Linked DNA regions of Frankia alni ACN14a. The protein of the gene in region 1 interacts with the protein of each later gene in a pairwise test. Links are inferred from orthologs where the notes say so. Each region holds a gene or a part of one and is shown on either strand. Other genes may lie near its edges.

Region 1 (3,398 bases):
GCTCGATGTCTGAGACCGGGAGCGTGTGATGGCACCGCTGGGCCGGGGACGTTCCGAACGGGGCACCGAGAAGGGTAAGAACAGCGTGAGCAAGGACAAGGGCACCGGGCGGCGGACACTGGTGGCCGGCAACTGGAAGATGAACCTCAACCACCTTGAGGCCATCGCGCTGGTGCAGAAGATCGCCTTCGATCTCAAGCCCGCGGAGCTCGAGACCGTCGAGGTCGTCGTCATTCCTCCGTTCACCGACCTGCGCAGCGTCCAGACGCTGGTGGACGGCGACAAGCTCGCGCTCGGCTACGGCGCACAGGACCTCTCCCAGCACGGTTCCGGCGCCCACACCGGCGACATCAGCGGGTCGATGCTGGCCAAGCTCGGCTGCTCCTACGTCGTCGTCGGCCATTCCGAGCGCCGCGCCGACCACCACGAGGACGACGCCCTGGTCGCCGCGAAGGCAAAGGCGGCCTACGCCGCCGGGATCACGCCGATCCTGTGCGTCGGCGAGGTCGAGGAGATCCGCGCGGCCGGCACCCACGTCGAGCACGTGCTGGGCCAGCTCGCCGGGTCGCTCGCCGGGATCACCGCCGAGCAGGCCGCGACGATCGTCATCGCCTACGAGCCGGTGTGGGCGATCGGCACCGGCCGCACGGCGTCCGCCCAGGACGCCCAGGACATGTGCGCCGCCGTGCGCGGGAAGCTCGCCGAGCTCTACGGCGACGCGGCGGCCGCGGGCATCCGCGTCCTCTACGGCGGCTCGGTGAAGGCGGCGAACGCCGGCGAGCTGTTCACCATGCCCGACGTCGACGGCGGGCTTGTCGGCGGGGCCAGCCTCGTCGCCGAGGAGTTCGTCGGCATCGTGCGCAGCGGCCCGCCCGCCTGAGGCAGCCGCACCGAGCCCCGACGGGGCAGTCGCACCGAGAGCCCGGTGGGGGTGAACCCCGCCGGGCTCTCGTCGTCGGGGCGCGGTGCCAGATCTCGACGCGCGCAACGCTCGCCCCCCGGCCGGACCCGGCGGCGCATCGCCCGCACCCGGCGGGGTGCGTCACCACGGTCCGGGCGGGCGGGTGCGGTACCTTGGCGGAACCGTCGAGAATCGGCCGGCCGGGCCGTTCTGTGCGCGGCTGCCCGCCGTACACCCGGTCACGCGCCTGGCCCCTCACGGTGCCGGTTCCGGCGAGGTCTGGCCGGCGCGGGCGGATATTGTCGCATGACGACGTGTGCCGATACCGCCTGCCCCCCGACGGTCGCCGGATCCACCCACGTTGTTGGCAGGCGCAGGTTGCCGAGGAGCAGGAGCTGGTCTGAATGACGGTCGGTCTGTCGATCGCCTTGATCATCGCGAGTATTCTGATGATCCTGCTCGTCTTGTTGCACCGGGCCAAGGGCGGCGGTCTGTCCACCCTGTTCGGTGGGGGAGTGTCCTCGTCGCTCGGGGGTTCCTCCGTCGTGGAGAAGAACCTCGACCGGCTGACCGTCCTGGTCGGGACCGTGTGGTTCGTCTGCATCATCGGTCTCGGTCTGCTGCTGAAGAATTGAACGCCCCGCGTGCGCGCCGGCGCCCCCGCAGGGCGGCGGCATCCCGACTCGCGGCGCTCGCCGCCGTGCTCGCCGTCGCGGTCGCGGCCTGCAGCGGCGGTTCCGGCGGCTCCGGCCGCCTCGCCGCCCCCACCAGCCCCACCCCGACGGCCGCCGCCACGACCCCGCCGGCCGCCAAGCCCGGGGGCACCCTGCGCATCGTCGCCCAGCAGATGCCCAGCGGAGACCCGGGCTGGGCCGACCAGCCCGGCGAGCAGGCCGTGACCCGCCTCGTCACCCGCCAGCTCTACAGCTATCCCGCCGACGCCGACCCGGCGAAGTCGACGGTCCCGCGGCCCGACCTGGCCGCCGGGGCGCCGATCGTCACCGAGGAGGGGCTGGTCTACACCGTCCGGCTGCGGTCGGCGGCCCGCTGGGACACCCCGAACCAGCGGCGGATCACGGCCAACGACGTCGCCCGCGGCCTCAAGCGGCTGTGCGTGCCGCCGGACCCCTCCCCGCTGCGCGGCTACTTCGCCGCGACGGTCGTCGGCTTCCGCGAGTTCTGCACCGAGCTCGCGGCGACCCCGGTCGCGGACGCCGCCGCCTTCGTCGAGAGCAGCACCATCGAGGGGGTGGAGATCGTCGGCGACGACACCGTCGCGTTCCACCTGCTCGCCCCGGTGAATGACTTCGTCGACGTGCTGGCCCTGCCGGCGGCGTCGCCGGTGCCGCTGGAGGCGCTCGCCTACCCGCCCGACTCACCGGAGTACCTGCGCAACCTGGTCTCCGACGGGCCCTACCGGTTCACCATCGCCCCGGACGACGATGCCACGCCGGGCTACCGGCTGGCCCGCAACCCGTCGTGGAGCGCCTCCTCGGACGGCATCCGCCGGGCGCTGCCCGACCACATCACGATCACCGACGGGCTGACCCCCGAACAGATGCAGCAGCAGCTCGAACGCGGCGACGCGGACATGGCGCTCGACGGTGAACTCCCGGCCGGCCGGGCCGCGGAGCTGGCGAAGGCCAAGGATCCGCGCCTCGTCGTCGACCCGGTGGGGTCCACCCTGGCGCTCACGGTGGGCCTCGACGGGCCGTCCGCGGCCGCGCTGCGCGAACCGGTCATCCGCCAGGCGCTGCCGTACTGCGTGGACCGGGTGAGCCTGGCCGCGGCCCTCGGCGGCCCCGAGTTCGCCTCGACCACGGGCGGCCTGCTGCAGGAGCCGATGACCGGCTACCACGACGCCGACCCCTTCCCGAGCCCCGCCGGCCTCGGCGACCCGGCCCGCTGCCGGGAGGCGCTCAGCCAGACTCCCGGCGGCCCCGTCACGGCGCTGTCGCTGCTCACCACGGACAGCGCCACCGACGCGGCAGTCGCCGAGGCGCTGCGCACCGCGTTCGCCCGCGCCGGCGTCCGCCTCGACGTGCGGATCCGCACGGGTGCGCGGTTCGCCGCCGCGGCGAACCAGCCGACCGGCCAGTTCTGGGACCTGGCGCTGTCCACGATCACCCCGGCGTGGTTCGGTGACGCCGGGCGCACGGTCTTCCAGCCGCTGCTGGACGAGGACTGGCTCGGACCGCGGCCCGCCGACGGCGGCTACCGCGATCCGAACGCCTCCCGCCAGCTCGACGCCGCCCTGCGGGCCACCTCGGAGACCACCGCGGCGGCCTCGTGGGGCGCGCTGGAGCAGACGGTCGTCGGCAGCGCCGCGGTGATCCCGCTGGCGGTCGTGCACGCCCCCGAGTTCCACAGCGCGGGGGTCACGACGTTCGCGATCGTCCCGTCCGTCGGCACGGCCGATCCGTCCGCCGTGTCGCTCGGATCCGGATGACGCCCGACCCGTCCATGATCGTCCCGGCTGCGCATGGCCGAGTTGGGG
Region 2 (4,178 bases), 3.6 Mb from region 1 along the record:
CGCCGCGGGTCGTCGGGCGGCGGCGGGTCGTCCGCAAGTCGCGAGCCGACCCAGCAGTCGAGTCGCCGACCGTCGGCTGACACCACGGCGTGTCGCAGGGTCCCTTCCAGCGTGAATCCGCATTTCTCGGCCACCCGGAGGGACGCGGTGTTGCCGACCAGGGCCCGCCAGCCGATCCGGTCCAGTCCCAGGGCCCCGAAGCCCCAGCGGGTCACGGTCGCCACCGCCTGTGAGGTCACGCCCTGCCCGCGGGCCGGCGCCGCGCACCAGTAGCCGAGTTCGGCGTCGCCCTGCTCGGTGATGTCCACCAGGGCGACAGAGGCGAGCAGCTGCTCGGTCGTGGCGTCGACGACTGCGAACGACGCGCCGGTCCCGTTCGCCCAGGCGGCGGGGGCCTGCCTGGCCACGAAGTCCTCTGCGTGCTGGTGTCCGTAGGGCGTGGGCACCCGCGTCCATCGCCCGATCTCGGGATCCTGGCAGGCCTCGTACACGGCGTCGATGTCATACGGGCGCCACGGGCGCAGATGCAGGCGGCCGGCGGTGATCTCCGCTGGTTCGAGAGACGGCATGTCTCTCCTTTTACCGGCTCCCGGTTCACCGCCGGCACGCGGCGTACCCCCGTCCACCCGCCCGGGCACCCCGCGGGGCCCCCGGACGTTGGAGTGGATGACGCCATCGCGGGGCGCCGGGCCATCGCCCCGTTGTCCTGCTCGTTTGTGTCCACGCAATCCCCGTGCCCGGGCGTCGGCACCCGTCCCCACCTCGTACAGCCCGTTGCCGACCGCGGCTGGAGGAACCGCGTCCGGATGGATGTTGTGGGGGACGGTCCAGGGGCTAGCATCGTGGGGTCGGTGCCTCGCCGACATGCCTGCCGGAGGAGTTTCGCCCGTGGTTCTAGACAAGATCTTGCGTGCCGGCGAGGGCCGGATTCTGCGCAAGCTCAAGGCGATCGCCGAGCAGGTGAACCTGATCGAGGACGACTTCACCGGGCTGTCCGACGGTGAGCTGCGCGGCATGACCGACGAGTTCCGCCAGCGCGTCGCGGAGGGCAAGGAGTCCCTCGACGACCTGCTGCCCGAGGCATTCGCCGCCGTCCGCGAGGCGGCCCGGCGCACGCTCGGCCAGCGGCACTTCGACGTGCAGATCATGGGCGGCGCGGCGCTTCATCTCGGCAACATCGCCGAGATGAAGACCGGTGAGGGCAAGACGCTGGTCTCCACCCTGCCCGCCTACCTGAACGCCCTGGCGGGCAAGGGCGTGCACATCGTCACGGTCAACGACTACCTCGCCCAGCGTGACGCCGAGAACATGGGTCGCGTCCACCGTTTCCTCGGCCTCACCGTCGGGGTGATCCACCCGCAGATGCCGCCCCCGGTCCGTCGCGCCCAGTACGCCTGCGACATCACCTACGGCACGAACAACGAGTTCGGGTTCGACTATCTGCGCGACAACATGGCCTGGAGCGCCGACGAGCTGGTCCAGCGCGGCCACAACTTCGCGGTGGTCGACGAGGTCGACTCGATCCTCATCGACGAGGCCCGCACGCCGTTGATCATCAGTGGCCCGGCGGACAACCCGACCCGCTGGTACACGGAGTTTGCCCGGATCGCCCCCCTGCTGGAGCGCGACGTCGACTACGAGGTCGAAGAGGGCAAGCGGACGGTGGCCATCACCGAGTCCGGCGTGGAGAAGGTCGAGGACCAGCTCGGCATCGAGAATCTGTACGAGTCGGTGAACACGCCGCTCGTGGGCTACCTGAACAACTCGCTGAAGGCCAAGGAGCTCTACAAGCGGGACAAGGACTACATCGTCACCGACGGCGAGGTCCTCATCGTCGACGAGTTCACCGGTCGGGTGCTGCACGGGCGGCGCTACAGCGAGGGAATGCACCAGGCGATCGAGGCCAAGGAAAAGGTCGAGATCAAGCAGGAGAACCAGACCCTCGCGACGATCACCCTGCAGAACTACTTCCGGCTCTACGACAAGCTTTCCGGAATGACCGGTACCGCCATGACCGAGGCGGCCGAGTTCCACCAGATCTACGCCCTCGGCGTGGTGCCGATCCCGACGAACAAGCCGATGATCCGTAACGACCAGCCGGACGTCGTCTACAAGACCGAGATCGCGAAGTTCGACGCCGTGGTCGAGGACATCGCCGAGCGGCACGAGAAGGGCCAGCCGGTCCTGGTCGGCACCACGAGCGTGGAGAAGTCCGAGTACCTGTCCAAGCAGCTCACCAAGCGGGGCGTGCCGCACGAGGTCCTCAACGCCAAGCACCACGAGCGGGAGGCGACCATCATCGCCGAGGCGGGCCGCAAGGGCGCCGTCACGGTGGCGACGAACATGGCCGGCCGCGGTACCGACATCATGCTCGGCGGGAACCCGGAGTTCATCGCCCAGGCCGAGCTGCGTCAGCGCGGGCTCTCGCCGATCGAGACCCCCGAGGACTACGAGGCGGCCTGGCAGGAGGCGCTGGAGAAGGCCCGCCAGTCGGTGAAGACCGAACACGAGGACGTGGTCGAGGCCGGCGGTCTCTACGTGCTCGGCACCGAGCGGCACGAGTCCCGGCGCATCGACAACCAGCTACGTGGTCGTGCCGGCCGGCAGGGCGACCACGGCGAGTCGCGGTTCTACCTCTCCCTGGGCGACGATCTCATGCGGCTGTTCAACGCGGCCGCCGTCGAGGGGATCATGGATCGCCTCAACATCCCCGAGGACGTCCCGATCGAGTCGAAGATCGTGACGCGGGCGATCCGGTCGGCTCAGACCCAGGTCGAGGGCCAGAACTTCGAGATCCGCAAGAACGTCCTCAAGTACGACGAGGTCATGAACAAGCAGCGCACCGTCATCTACGAGGAGCGCCGCAAGGTCCTCGACGGTGCCGACCTGCACGAGCAGGTGCGGCACTTCGTCGACGACACCGTCGAGGGGTACGTGCGCGGTGCCACCGCCGACGGCTACCCGGAGGAGTGGGACCTCGACACCCTGTGGACCGCGCTCGGCCAGCTCTACCCGGTCGGCGTGGAGGCACCGGACACCGACGACCGCGACGGGCTGACCACCGATCACCTGCTGGAGGATGTGCAGGCCGACGCGCAGGAGGCCTACGACCGCCGCGAGCTCGACCTCGGCGAAGGTGCAGACGGCGAGCCGATCATGCGTGAGCTGGAGCGGCGAGTCGTGCTCGCCGTGCTGGACCGCAAGTGGCGCGAGCACCTGTACGAGATGGACTACCTGCAGGAGGGCATCGGCCTGCGGGCGATGGGACAACGCGACCCGCTGGTGGAGTACCAGCGCGAGGGTTTCGACATGTTCCAGACGATGATGGAGGGCATCAAGGAGGAGTCCGTCCGCCTCCTGTTCAACGTCGAGGTCCAGATCGCCGGCCAGGAGACCGAGGCGGCGCCCGCGGAGAACGTCGCCGTCGCTCCGGCGCCCCCCGCGGGAGCCGCCGCCCTGCCCGCCGCGGTCGCGCCCCTGGCCCTGCCGGATGCTGCCGAGGACGACCGGGCGGCCGCGCGCCGGACTCCACCAGAGGTCCCGGCCGCGCCGGCGCCGCCTGCCGCGCCGCCGGTCTTCGTCAAGGGCCTGGAGCCGCGCCGTCCGACCGGCGGGCTCCGTTACACCGCGCCGTCGGTCGACGGCGGCGCCGGACCAGTCACCATCCTGGACTCGGGTGCCGAGTCGCCAGTCGCTGGCGGTGCGGCTCGAGCGGCCCGTGGGCCCGCCGGTGGGTCGGCGGCGGGGGCGAGCGCCCGCCCCGCTCGCAACGCGCCCTGCCCGTGCGGCTCGGGTCGCAAGTACAAGCGGTGCCACGGCGATCCCGCACGGCGCAACGCCGAGGCCGAGTAGGAAACGCGCTACCAGCACTTTCGGTCTCGGCCGTCGGACGGCGGGCAACCCCGCTGCCCGACGGCCGACAAGCCGGCGCCGGGTCGCCGCGCGGTCAGCCGACCTGCAGAGTCGTGACCCGCCACCGGCCGCCGGCGGCCTCCATCCGCAGTGCCAGCGCCGCCGCCCGCGCGCCGCGGCTGATCACCGCCGACACCTCGGCCACGCCGGGTCGCGGTTCGCTCACCCGCACACTGCGCACCTGGCCGCGGCGGCGGCGGTCGCCGAGCTGTGCGGCGATGCGCTCGAGATCGTGCTGAAGTCTGGGCGTCGTCCATCCGGCGAGG

Evidence for each region. The genes of interacting proteins can lie anywhere in the genome.
Region 2: the proteins of secG (region 1) and secA interact in binary tests that used the Escherichia coli proteins (3 or more experiments, as listed by UniProt). The link is inferred for Frankia alni ACN14a from one-to-one orthologs.

Annotation. Positions count from the first base shown.
Region 1 is NC_008278.1:4,972,283-4,975,680, reverse strand. What follows is about bases 209-2,920. They hold secG (preprotein translocase subunit SecG), read left to right. Parts: upstream 209-1,305; coding sequence 1,306-1,536; downstream 1,537-2,920. Other genes in these bases: FRAAL_RS20040 (ABC transporter substrate-binding protein), read left to right, coding at 1,533-2,920; tpiA (triose-phosphate isomerase), read left to right, coding at 209-880. Outside these bases: FRAAL_RS20055 (phosphoglycerate kinase), read left to right, coding at 1-13; more of tpiA, read left to right, coding at 29-208; more of FRAAL_RS20040, read left to right, coding at 2,921-3,350. UniProt on the Escherichia coli protein: Subunit of the protein translocation channel SecYEG. Overexpression of some hybrid proteins has been thought to jam the protein secretion apparatus resulting in cell death; while this may be true it also results in FtsH-mediated degradation of SecY.
Region 2 is NC_008278.1:1,407,447-1,411,624, forward strand. What follows is about bases 561-4,052. They hold secA (preprotein translocase subunit SecA), read left to right. Parts: upstream 561-888; coding sequence 889-3,852; downstream 3,853-4,052. Other genes in these bases: FRAAL_RS05715 (GNAT family N-acetyltransferase), read right to left, coding at 561-569; FRAAL_RS05725 (Rv3235 family protein), read right to left, coding at 3,947-4,052. In the rest of the region: more of FRAAL_RS05715, read right to left, coding at 1-560; more of FRAAL_RS05725, read right to left, coding at 4,053-4,178. UniProt on the Escherichia coli protein: Required for protein export, interacts with the SecYEG preprotein conducting channel.